3 regions of the Shewanella sp. SM68 genome follow, and region 1 is predicted to be linked to each of the others. Evidence: predicted binding sites of a transcription regulator. Region 1 holds the regulator's gene; each other region holds the start of a gene.
What was found. The regulator MetJ, encoded in region 1, represses methionine synthesis genes. The targets are predictions, from matches to a motif close to TAGACGTCTAGACGTCTA.
Positions count from the first base shown of each region.

Region 2: metE (5-methyltetrahydropteroyltriglutamate--homocysteine S-methyltransferase) is a predicted target of MetJ. The motif match lies at 2,092-2,109, and genes of this name have one in related genera.
Region 3: serA (phosphoglycerate dehydrogenase) is a predicted target of MetJ. The motif match lies at 2,436-2,453, and genes of this name have one in related genera.

Region 1 is NZ_JAKKRU010000005.1:136,013-141,464, reverse strand. It holds gene L5M40_RS10420 (bifunctional aspartate kinase/homoserine dehydrogenase II) at 1-944, opposite strand, end outside; gene metB (cystathionine gamma-synthase) at 956-2,119, opposite strand; gene metJ (met regulon transcriptional regulator MetJ) at 2,332-2,646, shown strand; gene L5M40_RS10405 (sulfite exporter TauE/SafE family protein) at 2,781-3,524, shown strand; gene nrfD (NrfD/PsrC family molybdoenzyme membrane anchor subunit) at 3,631-4,578, opposite strand; gene L5M40_RS10395 (4Fe-4S dicluster domain-containing protein) at 4,581-5,147, opposite strand; gene phsA (thiosulfate reductase PhsA) at 5,160-5,452, opposite strand, start outside.
Region 2 is NZ_JAKKRU010000002.1:330,297-335,748, reverse strand. It holds gene L5M40_RS04555 (TonB-dependent receptor) at 1-25, shown strand, start outside; gene L5M40_RS04550 (HDOD domain-containing protein) at 305-1,033, shown strand; gene L5M40_RS04545 (LysR family transcriptional regulator) at 1,114-2,019, opposite strand; gene metE (5-methyltetrahydropteroyltriglutamate--homocysteine S-methyltransferase) at 2,220-4,490, shown strand; gene queG (tRNA epoxyqueuosine(34) reductase QueG) at 4,587-5,452, opposite strand, start outside.
Region 3 is NZ_JAKKRU010000004.1:335,930-341,381, reverse strand. It holds gene ygfZ (tRNA-modifying protein YgfZ) at 1-963, opposite strand; gene serA (phosphoglycerate dehydrogenase) at 1,118-2,347, opposite strand; gene L5M40_RS09465 (DUF2238 domain-containing protein) at 2,502-3,110, shown strand; gene L5M40_RS09460 (helix-turn-helix transcriptional regulator) at 3,505-4,170, shown strand; gene L5M40_RS09455 (curlin) at 4,345-5,452, opposite strand, start outside.

The DNA.
Region 1 (5,452 bases):
AGTTTAAAGCCGAACAGGACAACAGCATTGAGATTAGTCACCACAGGCGCGCTCGCCGACGAACTGTGGGGCGCGATTAAGGTAAAGTCGGTGTGGGACGCATAACTTGAACGCACCGCTAAGCTCACTTCGGTATTGAATAACGGCTGCAAAGTGCGCGAATGCAATACTGGCGAGCCTAAACGCGCTAGGCGATCGGCTTCGGCAAGTGACATGCTTTTCAGTAACTTGGCATCGTTGATTTTATTAGGATCGGCGTTGAACACCCCTTCCACATCGGTCCAAATGGTCACGCGCTCGATATCAGCGAGACTCGCAATCAGGCTGGCGCTAAAATCTGAACCATTACGACCAAGTAACAAGGTATCGCCACGCTCGTTAGCGCAGATAAAGCCGGTGATCACCAGCCGTTCATTTGGGTGGGCGGCTAATAGGGCTTGTACTTTAGCGCGGGATTCTTGTACCCGAATTTGCGGCACAGCGGCTTCATCGGCCACTAAAATTGAACAGGCATCCACATGGCTTGCCGCCACGCCAGATTCGCGCAGTAGCGCCGCCATTAAACGTGCCGACCAACGTTCGCCAAAGCTTACCACATGGTTGATTTGGTATTCATTGCGCTCATCTAAGGACAACAAGCTGATGAGTTGCGCTTTATCAGTGGCCAAACGCTCACGCAGATCGCGGGCTTGTTCATTCGACAACAACTGCTCAATCAACCCCTGTTGGTAGCTGATCAGCACTTGTAATTCTTCTTGCCATAGCTGACCCGCATCACGCAGCGCTAATAATTTATACAGGAAATTCGTGCTTTTACCCGCCGCAGAGACCACCACGAGATCATCACTATGACCGTGGGTTAACAGGATATGGGCGACTCGGCGATAACAATCGGCATCCGCTAAACTGGAGCCACCAAATTTATGTAAGTGACAACGTGCCATCTATTATTCCTCTACTGACAAGCCGCAACGGCGGCTAATCCTGCTTGAATATCTGCAACTAAATCGGCGGCATCTTCAATACCCACCGATAGACGCAATAGGGTGTCCTTAATACCAGCCTCGAAGCGCGCCTGCGGCTCCATGGCTCTGTGGGTCATAGTTGCGGGCACTGCCACTAAACTTTCGATGCCACCTAAACTTTCCGCCACACTAAATAAGCTGAGTGCACCTAAAAAGGCCACCACTTCGGCCTCGCCGCCTTTGAGCTCAAAGCTCAGCATAGCGCCAAAGCCCTGTTGTTGCTTGGCCGCAATGGCGTGACCTGGGTGATCCGCAAGACCTGGATAATAGACTTTGCTCACCACAGGGCTTTGCGTTAATACCTCAATAATACGCTGGGCATTGGTTTGATGCTCGCGAATACGCACAGCTAAGGTACGTAGGCCGCGCAGGGTCAGATAACTGTCGAAGGCCGACCCCGTTAAGCCTAGAGTGTTCGACCACCAATGTAAGCTTTCGCCGATTTGCGCGTCTTTGGCGACCACAGCGCCGCCGACCACATCGCTATGACCATTGATATATTTAGTGGTGGAGTGGATAACGATATCCGCGCCTAACAATAGGGGTTGTTGCAATATTGGCGATAAAAAAGTGTTATCGACCACCACCAGCGCGCCGACACCATGGCTCGCCTTAGCAATGGCTTCGATATCCACCACACGCAATAACGGGTTCGATGGGGTTTCGAGCCACACCATCTTAGGATTCTGCGCAATGGCGGCGGCTAACGCTTGGCTGTCGGTTTGGTCGACCACAATCAGCTTAAACTGGCCTTTCTTCGCCAAGTTGGTAAATAAACGGTAGGAACCACCATAGCAATCATGGGGCACAACTAATAAGTCATCGGGGCCGAGCAAAGTAGTCACTAAGGTGATGGCCGCCATGCCAGTGCAGGTCACTATGCCAGTGGCACCCTTTTCTAATTGCGCTAATGCTTCGCCTAAAATGCAGCGCGTTGGGTTGCCTGAACGACTGTAATCGAATTCGCGGGGATTTTTATGACCATCGAAGGCGTAATTAGTCGACAAATAAATCGGTGGCACAACTGCGCCATATTGAGTATCGCTTTCGATACCCTGACGCACTGCCAGTGTGGCTAATTGACGCTCTGCCATGGGTGGACTCCTAAATTCGATAGACTGATAGAGATGTCTGGACGTCTAAATGTACCTAAGCCCAACGCCATCGTCAATAGGCGTGAAGACGTTTAGACGTCTGAACATAAAGAAATCTGTTTGCAATCACAAAGAAATAGTAGCAATAATTTGACTGTTCTTTGTAAGGGTTTAAAATCTGCCCCGAATTTAGCGTTATAACAGGTGAGTCAATGACTGAATGGAATGGGGAATACATCAGCCCCTATGCTGAACATGGCAAGAAGAATGAACAAGTAAAAAAAATTACTGTGTCTATTCCGCTCAAAGTGCTTAAGGTCCTCACGGACGAACGTACTCGTCGTCAGGTCAATAATTTGCGTCACGCCACCAACAGCGAGCTGTTGTGTGAGGCATTTTTGCACGCCTACACTGGCCAGCCATTGCCCAACGATGAAGATCTGTCAAAAGATAACCCAGACAGTATTCCCGCCGAAGCCAAGTTGTTAATGGATCAAATGGGAATAGAGTGGGAAGACATGGAATAACGACTCGTCGCTTTCAAAGTCATATCACAGTGCTCATCAATAGGGATCGTTAACGATCCCTTTTTGTTTATACCCAAGCGACTTCAAACTTTAAATTTCACTATCTTGAGTTGGTTTGGGATATAGGAAATCCTATGTTTTCTATGATAGATCCACAGACACTCGCCTTAGCCTCGCTGGTCGTGTTTCTGGGCGCCTTAACCCAAAGTCTGATTGGGTTTGGACTTGCGGTTGTCGCCAGTCCTTTGCTGTATATCGTCGATCCACAACTTGTACCTGCGCCTGTTATTGCTATGGGTTTCTCCATCGCCCTGCTGACCTTAGTGCGTGAACGCGGTCACTTAGAATTCAATGGCTTGCAATATGCGCTCATAGGTCGCGTGCCCGGCGGTTTTATCGGCGCGAGCCTGTTGCTGTTTGCGCCTCAGCCCATACTGGGTTTATCCATCGCCGCCATTGTGACTGTCGCAGTGATCCTCAGCCTGTATAAATTCAGCCTGCCAGTGAATAAGAAAACCCTCTTCGGTGCAGGTGTGGTTTCAGGGATCTTCGGCAATATCGCCGCGATTGGTGGCCCACCGATGGCGATTTTGTTGGCAGGCAAAGATGCCTCGCAGTTTCGCGCAGCCCTGTCGGCCTTCTTCATTTTTAGCTCCATGATTGCACTGATCATTTTAGCGATCACTGGCTTATTAGAATTAAAACATCTGTGGCTGTCGTTGATGCTGCTCCCCTCAGTGATTTTAGGTTACTTAGTCGCAGGACGATTAGTGGGCCGTGTCGATAAAGAGAAGACAAAAATGGCGACGTTAGTCCTGTGCAGTATCAGCGCCTTAGTGCTAACGGTGAAGTCGGTTATCGAGTTATTACCCCAATAAGCGTCCTGCTTGTACTGGCAAACCTTCTCAAGATTCAAACAATAAAAAAGCACTGACATTGCCAGTGCTTTTTCTTTATCTATCAATATGTAAAGCCAGATTACACTCAGCTTAAATAGCTTTGCCCTGCGTACACAATAAAGTGTCTTAAGGCGAGTACGCCCGTTAAGCTCGCACAAGCCACCATGATCATCGCCCCCTTAGTGTGGCGAGTCGCGGCGGGTAGCAGCATAAACAGCAATGGAATACCAAAACCTATACCGACAACGCCTATCCAGAACACGCTTGCCCATAGCCCAGAAGTTAACGATGCTAAGGCCGCAGCCGCCGCGCCGCCCTTGAAGTACAAGGCGCAGAACAACATGAACAGGAACAGGATTTCAATCGCCATCACAGGCAATTCTAAACCGTGCATCTTCACTAAGGTTTTGTCGTGGCTGTCCGTCTTAAACATCAGCAACGCCAGTACCGCATTTGCCGCAGCGCCCGCCGATAGACCTGACACTAAAAACAGCGCAGGCAGTACCGCAGTGTTGAGCATAGGATAGGCATTCATCGCCGAAATTAAGAAGCCAGTGTAAGCCCCTACGCCAATGGCGAGGACAAACAACAATACTTCAATCAGCTTTCGAAATGGCATAAGTAACTTAGCGATAGGTGTTAGGAAACCCAAACCCCATTTTGGTAAGTCATTCCGCAGCACAATAATGGCGTATGCAAAGGCCAAGGGAGAATAGGCCAGCAGCGCCAGCACCCCGATTGCCATAACTGACTGGAAGTTATAGTGAATTAAGATCAGCCAAAAGTGGAATGGTTTGGTTAAATCAAACACTAAGCAAGCTAAACCTAAGCTAATTGCCACAGGTCCAATAATCGCTGCCGCCTTAAGAATGCTGCTTTCAGCTCCCGCGCTGAGTTCCTTATTCGCCCAGCGCAAACCAATGCCAATCAGTAAACTGCCCGCGGATAAACCCGCCATAAACAGGTAAACGGCGATGACCCAGTGCCAAGTGACAGGATCATATTGCGCCATGTCGCCCCAAGTATTGTTCATAATCAAATCCCCCCTCTTTTGGTAGGAACGCGATATACCCTAGGTTTAGTGCCCAAATGGGTTTTATCTTGGTAAGTGATTTTAGTGTTGAGCATGATGGCCACTTCACTGCTTGGATCATTAGCATCACCAAACACTAAGGCATCGGTTGGACACACAGTCACACACGCTGGCTCTTCGCCCCGTGCTAAACGACTGTCTTTACAGAAGTTACACTTATCCGCGGCCTTGGTTTCTGGGTTCATAAAGCGCACTTTATAAGGGCACGCTGCCACACAGTACATACAACCGACACACTTCTCGGTATGGATAGAGATAATGCCATCTTCACCCACATAGGCCGCGCCTGTTGGGCACACTTTAACGCAGGGTGCATCTTCACATTGCTGGCAAGATACCCTGTGATATTTGAAATGCAGATTGGGCATCTCACCAAAGGGGCCTTCCACACGCACTTGCAGACGAGTTACGCCTTCGGGTACGCCATTTTCACTGCGACACGCCACGTTACAAGCTTGGCAGCCGATGCACTTATTCTCGTCGTGCACCATTACATATCGTTTATTCATTTAAGCCTCCGATTAGCGCTTTGCCAGCGTGACGCCCGTGGTGTGCACTGTCATGCCACACACAGGAGCAGTAACGTGCGGCAGTAAGTTACCGCAGTGGATACCTTTGCCCGTTGCTCTGACCAACTCTTTGTTTTTAGAACCAAAGCCCATGTAAGCAAACACAGTATCTTGGCGAATGCCCGGCGTGACTAAGGCATGGCCTTCTTCTGTGCCAACACTGCTGGTGAGGCGGATTGGGTCGCCATTGCTGATGCCTAATTTGCCCGCAGTGACGGGGTGAACCCACACAGCGTTATCCGACA
Region 2 (5,452 bases), on a different contig from region 1:
TTTCACTGTGGGCTACCGCTTCTAAATATTAATGAGCTATCTAATAACAAAGCCAGACTCAGTCTGGCTTTTTATTTTTTACGCTGAGTTCAAAGAATAAATCTTAAAATAGGTATAGTCTTGAATATCGTTTTAGTAGAGTGGTTTAATTGTCGTTATCTATAGTGTTAGCGGGCAGTCATAACTAAATAGGAGTAATTTATATTTTACTCTGCTGTTTATGGCTGAAATTCTTAGTATTTTAGGTATGATGTGAGCTGTAACCGAATCATCTTATTGTTAATAAACAGGTGTAAAGTGTCTTATGACTGATCTTGAGCAACAGGTTTTTACTCAAGTTAGAGCTATCATAGCGAACGAAGAGCAAGTGATTGGCCGCCGAGGGATTCTAATTCCACTCAAAAAAGCGATCCTTGCTGAAGGTGACATTCGTAATGTGATTGACATTATCTCGAGCGATCCCGCATTGGCAGCGCACATGCTTATGCGCAGTAATTCCGCACAGGCTGCTGTAGTGGAAAATCACAAAACTCGCTCGTTGAAAGAAGCTTTGATCCGCTTAGGTCAAGTTAATATCTATCGCTACGCCTTTACGTTCTATTTAAAAGAACGCCTCGATGAACTGCCACAGCCCTATAAAAAGTTGGTCCAAGGTTATTGGAAGCTGACTGAAGATATTGCAACGGATGCGGTAGATAGCTTAGCGGATATGGAAGGTGTGGAGGTTGATGCTGACGAAGTGCAAACCTTAGCTCTGTTCAGTGTGTTCGGCCAAATTATCGCACTGACCGCATTTGCCTATTTAAATGCTAATGCCGAACAGTCATTTCCTTTAAGTGTGATTAAGTCATTGATTGATAATCAACAACAGACCTTAACCATCGAAGCGTTCGAGGCGTTAGATCTCGATCAGGATCTGCGTCAAGAATTTATGATCGCCCATAATTTGCGTCAGACCCGTAATCCTAATTCATCAGGGTTGATACTGCGCCGTGTCTTGTCTATGCGTGGATTGTTGATGAATCCGCTGTAATTTGTCGATGCTATGAAATAGTCATTTGACTCAATAAACAAGCCTGCATTCGCAGGCTTTTTTACTCAATGTCACCCGCATTAATTCGTCTTCTGCTGGCGGGATAAACCTTCCCTCGCCACCAGTTGTAACCAATTTTGGATCAATGCAGAGTTAGCACTGTGGCGGCGATAGGCACCAAATAGCGGTCGTTTCAGACCTTCTTGGCCGAGTTTTACCGTAGCGAGACTCAGTCCATGTCCTTCATTAATCGACCAACTTGGCAGTGCGGCTATGCCGTCTTTACAGGCGATGCGTTGCAATAACATCATGGTTAAATCACAGGTTTTTTGCTCGCCCGCCTCTATGCCCGCAGGCTCTAAAAAGTGGCGATAAATGTCTAAACGCGTCAACGGCACTGGATAACTGATAATAGGCAAGTGTGCTAATTGCTTAGGGGTGACATAGGCTTCTTTCGCTAAAGGATGATCCTTAGCAACCACTAACTTCACTTCAAAATCAAACAAATGCTGGTAGGCGAGTGAATGCCCAGGCACAGGATCTGAGGTTAATACAATATCCAGTTCACCCATTTCTAAGGCATTGAGCGAGTCGAACAAGTGGCGGCTCGACAAGTCTAACTCGGCTGTCGGATGATCTTGTCTAAATTGCTCCATTACAGGCATTAACCAGCGAAAACAGCTATGGCACTCAATGCCGACACGCAACTGATTGGTTTCGGTTTCCAGCCCATTCTTCAAATCTGTCTCGGTTTCTAACACCTTAGGCAAAATTTCTTCGGCCAGATGCAGCAGGCGTGCACCTTCTTGGGTGAATGACAGTGGCTTACTCTTACGCACAAAAATGGGCGAGTTAATCCTTTGCTCCAACTCCTTAATCTGGTGGGAGAGGGCGGATTGAGTGACAAAACGTTTTTTGGCTGCGCCCGCCAAACTGCCGCTTTCTTTCAGGGCCATTAAGGTTCGCAGGTGTCTTAGTTCGATCATGTTCACTCCAAGTGAATTTCGCTCATGTTGTGCTTGAAATCAATTCGGTTGCTGGCATAGAGACTAACACAATAAACTTCTAGACGTCCAGACGCCCATTGTTATTTATCAAGGCTGAAGTGCTGAAAAGTGCCAAGAGAAAACAATCTGGTGGGTGCAAGTGCCGAATGTGGCTTATCTCAAATAAAGGAAGATAGAGTATGCAATTAAATAGTCTTGGGTTTCCCCGTATTGGGCGTCGTCGTGAATTGAAATTTGCCTTAGAAAAATACTGGCGTGGTGAGAGCACTCAGGCGCAATTGCGTGAAGTGGCGAGCGAACTTCGCCGCACCCATTGGCAGTGGCAAACGGCTGCTGGCATTGAGCAAGTTCCCGTGGGTGATTTTGCCTTTTATGATCAAGTACTGACCTTAAGCGCGACCTTAAATGCTATTCCTGAACGTCACCGTGGTGAAGGGGGCATCGATCTCGATACTTTATTCCGTGTTGCCCGCGGCAGAGCGCCAACGGGCCAAGATGCGCCAGCCTCTGAAATGACCAAGTATTTCAATACTAACTATCACTATCTAGTACCTGAACTCACGCAAAACCAAGTGTTTTCGATTGCCTATGAGCAGTTTTTTGAGGAAGTCAGCGAAGCGCAAGCGCTAGGCTATAAAGCCAAACCTGTGCTACTCGGCCCTGTTAGCTACTTGTTCCTTGCTAAAACTGTGGGCCAAGAGTTTGATAAGTTAAGCTTATTACCCAATTTATTAGCTGCTTATGCTGACATTTTGGCGCGTTTTGCTACTCAGGGAGTGCAATGGGTACAGCTCGATGAGCCCATGCTCGCATTGGAATTGGATGGCGAATGGCAAGCAGCGATCACTGAGGCGTATCAAGCCCTCAGCACTGCGAAGGTGAAGATCCTTCTTACCAGTTATTACGGCGGTATCGCACACCATCAAGCGCTGGTATCGGCCTTGCCGGTCGCGGGGTTGCATATCGATTTAGTCACAGCGCCGGATCAATTGGCAGTCTTTGCCAATGCGCTTGGTCAAGATCAAATTCTGTCGGCGGGTGTGGTCAATGGCCGCAACGTGTGGGCGGCAGAGGCGGATTTGATTGCCGAACGCATAGGCGCGGTTGCCCGTGATCTCGGAGATCGCTTGTGGATCGGTACCTCTTGCTCACTCCTGCACAGCCCTGTGGATTTAGAGGTGGAAGCCACGCTTGAGCCCGCGCTGCGTCAACAACTCGCGTTTGCGAAGCAGAAATTACTCGAACTGGCCAATGTGCGCCAATTGCTACTGGCACCTGAATCTATCGCGGCAAAAGAGATTGTGCAAACCTGTTTGGCACGCCGTGAGGCGAAAGCGCAGGCCGCCGACAGTCAAGTGATTGCCCGCGTTGCCGCGTTGACATCTGCCGATTATGAGCGTGTCAGTGATTTTAGCGTACGCCAAGCTGTGCAGCAGCAGAAGTATCGTTTACCTCTGTTGCCGACCACTACCATTGGTTCCTTCCCACAAACACCGGCAATCCGTGGACTACGCAGTCGCTGGCGCAAGGGCGAGCTAAGTGATGCACAATATACCGAACAATTGCAGCAAGTCACCCGCGATACTATCGACCGCCAGCTTAAACTCGGTATCGATGTGCTGGTTCATGGTGAGGCCGAGCGCAACGATATGGTGGAATACTTTGGTGAGCAGCTTGCGGGCGTTGGTTTTACTAAAAATGGTTGGGTGCAAAGTTATGGCTCACGCTGTGTTAAGCCGCCATTGATTTATGGCGATGTTAGTCGTCCAAAGGCGATGACGGTCGATTGGGCCGAGTTTGCCCAGAGCCTAACAGACAAGCCTGTAAAAGGCATGTTAACTGGCCCTGTGACGATTCTGCATTGGTCATTCGCCCGTGAAGATATCGGCCGCGATGTGATTGCGACTCAGCTGGCGCTGGCGATCCGTGATGAAGTGGTGGATTTACAAAATGCAGGTATTGGCATTATACAAATTGATGAGCCAGCCTTCCGTGAAGGTCTGCCATTGAAACAAAGTGAGTGGCAAGCCTATTTAGATTGGGCGGTGAATGCCTTTAAACTCAGCGCTGCAGGGGTTATTGATGAGACTCAAATCCACACCCACATGTGTTACAGCGAGTTCAATGATACGATTACCGCGATTGCCGCCATGGATGCCGATGTGATCACTATCGAGACTTCGCGTTCACGGATGGAGTTACTCAATGCCTTCGAAGATTTTGAATATCCCAATGAAATCGGTCCCGGTGTGTACGACATTCACTCGCCAAACACTCCAAGTGTGGAGGCCATGGTGCACTTAATCGAGAAAGCGGCGCAAAAAGTGCCCGTACGTCAGCTGTGGGTCAACCCAGATTGTGGCCTAAAAACCCGTACTTGGGATGAAGTCGAACCCGCACTGAAAAACATGGTCGATGCCACGCGAGAACTACGTCACCGCCTTGGTTAATATTATGCTTGAGTGAAATATTTTTTTACTGAGTTTATTGAGTTAGTAACAGCGGATGCTTATGCATCCGTTGTTGTTTATTGCTTGCCGACTAACTTAAGCATCTCGCGGTAAGCCTTTTTCGATAATGCGCACCATGCGCTCGGTTTTGCGGCGGGCTTTTTGTTGTTCAGTTGCTGCGCTTTCAGCAAGGCGCGATTGCTGGGCATTAAGCGCCCATTCAATATGCTCACGCACTATCTCATCGATATCTTCGCTGTGATTGCGGGCGTTAAGTGCGGCAATAATGCTTGGGCTCGCGGGAGCGTTACCCAGTGCTACTGCAATATTACGTAGCCAACGTTTATGTCCAATGCGACGAATGGCGCTGCCTTCAGTTTGTTTAAGAAACTCGGCCTCGCTCCAAGCAAAAAGGCTGAGAAGGTCAGGTTGCTTTAACTGCGGACGAATATGAAAGTCAGTTTCTTCAGTCAGCGGCGCTTGGCGATTGATGGGACACGCGAGTTGGCAATCATCGCAGCCATAGATGCGATTGCCCATGAGTGGCCTAAATTCTTCGGGAATAGCGCCCTGCAACTCAATGGTGAGATAGGAAATACAGCGTCTGCCATCGACCACATAAGGTTCTACGATTGCACCCGTTGGACAGGAGGTAATGCAGGCGACACAAGTGTTACAGCCTTCTTGAATGGGAATATCCACAGGTAGAGGCAAATTGATCAGTAGCTCACCTAAAAAGAACCAACTGCCAGCCTCATGGTTGAGTATGAGTGAGTGTTTACCTGTCCAGCCTATACCGGCTTTTTCGGCTAGGGGGCGCTCAAGTACAGGGGCTGAGTCAACAAAGGGGCGAAAGTCAGCGGCATCGAAACCGAGAGCAACTAACTCTGCACTGATTTGATCTCCGAGCTTTTTAAGTCGAGCGCGGATCAACTTGTGATAGTCACGACCTCCGGCATAAC
Region 3 (5,452 bases), on a different contig from region 1:
TTACGCTTCATCTAATGAGTAGGGCAGGGCTTGGAGCGTTAAATGTGATTGTTCATCGTCGGCAAAACGTAGCTGAGTATCATTAGCCGTGTCATTAGGAAGTACGGCGGTTAACAAGACTTGGTTGCCGCGCTGTACAAACTCAATGATTTGACCGCCACGGCGAAAACTGTCTTCCATCGCGATTTCGAGGCCTGATGCTAGGGTGATTTGAAGATTGGTGTGACCGCGCAAAATATACAGGGCGCGTTTATTACCACCGCGATATTTCATTCGCGCTATGGTTTCTTGTCCCATGTAACAGCCCTTATTGAAGCTGATACCGTTAACCGCTTGTAGATTACACATCTGCGGTACGTACTGACTGGCATGGCTGGCGGCAAGGTTGGGGTAACCCGCTGCAATCTCTAACGCTTGCCATGCACTGGCGTCAAATACACTCAGTTCCGATTGCGCAACTAAAGCCGCTGCGGCATTTGGTGTTAATACTAAAATAAAACGTTCAGCGTCTTTTAAAATCGCACCCTTTTCAATGAGAGTGAGCTCTTGCTGAATGTCACCAAAATGTTTGTTCACGAATTGGCTTGCCTGTTCACCGGCAACCCCGAGCAGAGTCCATTCAGCGGATGCATTGCTTAGGGTGGCTTTACTAAACACGGCATATTTTTGTAACTGGGGTAAATCGACTTCGATGGCATCCTTTGGCATCAACATAAAGAGTGCATCTTGAATGGCAAAGGTTCTGAAACTTGCCAGCATTTTACCTTTAGGATCGCAATGGGCGCCCCAGCGCCATTGATCCGTGGCCAATGAGCTGATATCTGTGGTCACTTGGCCATGGATAAAACTGCGGCCTTGTTCTCCAACGACTTTGATGAGGCCCAAATGAGATAAGTTGGCAAGCATAAGTGGAGGCAAGGTAGCGTCCAGATCCCAATGGGGCGTAGAAACTGAAATAGTCATAGCGAGATCCTGAAAATGAAGACGATGTGAGAGGCTAGATTGTAACGGAATTCCAGTTAGCTCAAAAGCATAAGGCGCACATATCTGTGAATGATCTGTGCGCCTTAATATGTGTGCTTTAGTCGATAGGCTTAAAGCGAGTGGAGTTTAAAGTTTAAAACAGCACGCGGGTACGCAATGTACCTTCAATCGCTTTGAGTTCAACTAAGGCTTCTTCCGCTTGAGTTGTGTCGACTTCCATCACGACATAACCAATTTCTGCGGTGGTCTGCAAATATTGGGCGGCGATGTTGATGCCTTTTTCCGAGAAGGCTTGGTTGATCTTGATCAACACGCCCGGACGGTTTTGGTGAATATGCAGCAAGCGCGAGGTGCCTTTATGCGTTGGTAATGACACTTCAGGGAAGTTAACCGCAGAAACGGTTGAGCCGTTGTCTGAGTATTTAGCGAGCTTACCCGCGACTTCGATACCAATGTTTTCTTGGGCTTCGGCCGTGCTACCGCCGACATGCGGCGTGAGTAGAACATTGTCTAAACCGCGTAGAGGACTGATAAATTCATCGTCATTCGATTGTGGTTCAACGGGGAACACATCGATTGCGGCACCTGCGAGGTGACGTTCTTTTAACGCAACGGTTAAAGCTTCAATATCGACTACAGTACCGCGTGATGCGTTGATAAAGATGCTGCCCTTTTTCATTGCTGCAAACTCGGCAGCGCCTATCATGTCTTTTGTTTGTGGAGTTTCAGGGACATGTAAGCTTACTACATCAGCTTGTGCTAATAGGAGTTCCAACGAATGGACTTGTTGTGCGTTACCTAGTGGCAGTTTGTCTTCGATATCGAAGAACACGACGCGCATACCTAAGGTTTCCGCCAGAATGCCAAGTTGAGTACCAATATGGCCGTAACCAATCACACCTAAGGTTTTACCACGCACTTCATAGCTGCCCGCTGCGGTTTTCATCCAGCCGCCACGGTGAGCGATAGCGTTGCGTTCAGGGATACCCCGCATCAACATAATGATTTCGCCAATCACGAGTTCTGCAACACTGCGAGTGTTTGAGAAGGGAGCGTTAAATACTGGGATACCAAGGGATTCGGCGGTGGCAAGGTCAACTTGGTTGGTTCCAATACAGAAACATCCTATCGCGATTAACTTCTCGGCACGTTTCAGCACCTCTGCAGTTAATTGGGTACGCGAACGAAGTCCCACAAAATGCGCATCTTTAATGGACTCAAGTAAGGCTTCATCGCTTAAGGAAGCTTTGTGGTATTCGATATTGGTGTATCCCGCACGTTCAAATACATCGACCGCAGATTGGTGGACGCCTTCCAACAGCAGGATCTTGATCTTATCCTTGTCCAGCGAATGTTTCGCCATGATATGGGTACCCTCTAATTAATAGAAATGTTTCTTATGATATGCTCACAACCTTCACCCACCAAAGTAGCACTTTTTTTGCTCAGTGTGGAGGGCTAGATGGCTAAAGTTAATATTCTAAATTTAGAACAATATCGCATAAGAGGAAGAAACATTGAATAACAAAATCGCATGGTGCGGTATTTACCTCTCAGTTTTGGTGTGGTCGGCGATAAAACCCGCAGATCCTTTCACATGGTGGCTCGAAGCCTTGCCTGCATTGATTGCTGTACCGATTTTATTCTTTACTCGTAAACGTTTTCCACTAACACCTTTAGTATATTTTCTCGTCTTAATACACTGCTGTGTGTTGTTTGTAGGCGCTCATTATACTTACGCTGAAGTGCCGTTATTCGACACGATTGCCGATTGGATGGGTTCAGAACGTAATAATTACGATAAAGTGGGTCATTTTGCGCAAGGTTTTATCCCAGCTATGCTTGCCCGTGAAATTATGTTGCGTAATCAAGCTGTTAAACCTGGGGCTTGGTGTGCGTTTCTTGCCACTTGTTTTGTGCTCGCTTTTTCGGCGTTTTATGAACTGATCGAATGGTGGGTTGCTGTGGCAACCGGCGAAGGGGCGGAAGCCTTTTTAGGGACTCAAGGCTATGTATGGGATACCCAATCTGACATGTTTCTTGCCCTCATTGGTGCAATTGTCGCGTTAGCTTTACTGTCTCGTTTTCAAGATAAACAAATCGCGAGACTCAAGCAGAGGATTTAGCGGCTAAAAGTGGGTGATGCTCTCTGTTCGAGTTGTAAGACTTTCTTCCCTGAAATGTATGGTGTGAGTGTGATGACATTGAGTTGTCATACTTTAGTGTTGTTATTGTGTTTTCTTTGTGTTGCAACTTTGGATTGATAACGTCATAGTTGGAAAGTATTAGGTGCTGGGCGTTGGCCAAGTAAAACGGTATTTTTGACTGTTATTCCATTTTATTGTGGTGAGTTAGTCGAACCTACTAGCATTAAACAGGGAATAGTACATTTGGGTGATGTTTTTCAATCGTTAACTAGTCAGAATTAACTAGGTTAATGGAATGTTGAAAAATCTAACTAAAAAGACGAGTCAAACATACCATTTTGCAATAGAGAATACTTTTCAGGGAGGAGAGTCATTGAGCACAATTAATGAATTGGTTTTTTTACACCAAATGGCCGCGCCATGTCATTTAGCGTTACTCGCTGAATCCATAGGTTTGAAAACGCGTATAGTAAAGCATGCGGCAGAACTGGATTTAGACAAGAGTCGCCGTAGTTTTTATCTGATCACCCAAAAAGGTTCTGCATTAGATAACAAAGGGATACCTCTGTTAGCTTCGCGATTAGTGTCACATTTTCCTGTGGCGCTGTATCAAGTTGAGCGAGACTCCTTAGACCAAGAATCTGCAATGTTGCTCGGCATTCGAGGTATTTTATTTGCCGATCAACGTATGGATCTGATGTTAACGGGTTTACGTAAAATGGTGGCAGAGGAACTTTGGTACGATAGAACTTTGCTAAGCAAAATGTTCCGCCGTGTCGTACAAAAGTTAGAAGGTAATAATGAAATGCCCTCTGATACTGTGGCTATGCTGCAGATGCTGACATCCCGTGAACGCACTATCATTCAATTCGTATCGAGTGGTGCGAGAAATAAAGAAATCGCTCATAGGTTATGTATCAGCGAACATACAGTGAAGGCGCATATTTCTTCTATTTTCCGCAAGACACAGTCTCGTAATCGGGTTGAGCTTTTACGTTGGGCGCAAACCTATCAAACTCACTTTGAGCTGTGCAGTTAGTCAGTTAAAGATATTGGTCGTTAGCTTTTCGCTGTGAGTGGTTAATGTTAATGATTACTAGCATATCAACATAGAAAAGCGGGAATGTTTATTTAAACATTCCCGCTTTTTGTTTAATACCCTTTTTATAAACCACCACTAAAGAGTTTAGCTGTGGTGGTTTAACAGTATTGACTAGTATTGCACTACAGTGGCAACGTTCATATTGCCTGATTGGTTCACGTTGATGCTGTTGTTAGTGCCTGCTTGAGAACCTAACACTAAGTTGTCATTACCCGTTTGAGTGATTGACAGGCTGTTATTGTCACCGCTAACGCCAAATGAATTTGAAGCAAATGAAGTGTCGTTATCGCCGCCTACCCAGTTACCGTTACCTGATTGAGTAATTTGCGCGGTGTTTTCATCACCTTCAATAATCAGGTCAATAACGTTAAGATCGCCACTTTGAAGTGCGCTGACATCGGCATTGTTGTTGCCAGCAACAGAAATCAATGTTTCGTTCTCAGCGCCATCTTGCTCAACATCAACTTCGTTATCGCTACCCACGGTATCTACATAAGCAAAGTTCTCATCGCCTTCTTGGCTGACTTCAATACTGTTATCTTCACCATCAGCGAAGGCAATGATTTCGTTGTTATCGCCTTTAGAAGATAAATCGAAGTCATTATCTGTACCGTATGCACCAAAGGTCGCGAAGTTCGCATCGCCTTTTTGTTTCAAGTCAACATCGTTGCTATCGCCCCATACTTGGAACTCCGCACCGTTGACATCGCCTTTTTGAGTGATAGTAATATCGTTATCATCACCTTGGATATCGGCCACTAAAGTATCACCGATAGTGTTGCCGCTGCCATTTTGGGTAATATCGACACTGTTGTCATCACCCGTAGTCATCGCAAGATAAGCCGTGTTGCCGTTACCTTTTTGATCCATTGAAATATCGTTGTCGCTGCCGGCCAGTGCGTAAACGAAGCCAACATGGTTATCACCTTTTTGGACCATGTCTACTGTGTTGTCATTACCTGCAATACCTTTCGCTGCGCCAAAGTTATTGTTACCCGCTTGATTAACAGAAACGTCGTTGTTGTTACCCACGTTAGCGGTTAAGTCGAGAGCGATTAAACCTGCTTGGTTGTTGTCACCGATTTGTGTGATTTTACCGTCGTTGTTGCTGCCTTCAACGCGAAAAACTGCAAAGTTTGCGTCGCCTTCTTGCTCAACAAACACGCTGTTTTCAGCGCCAGTGATTTCAACTTGGCTTTCGTTGACTTCGCCTAATTGG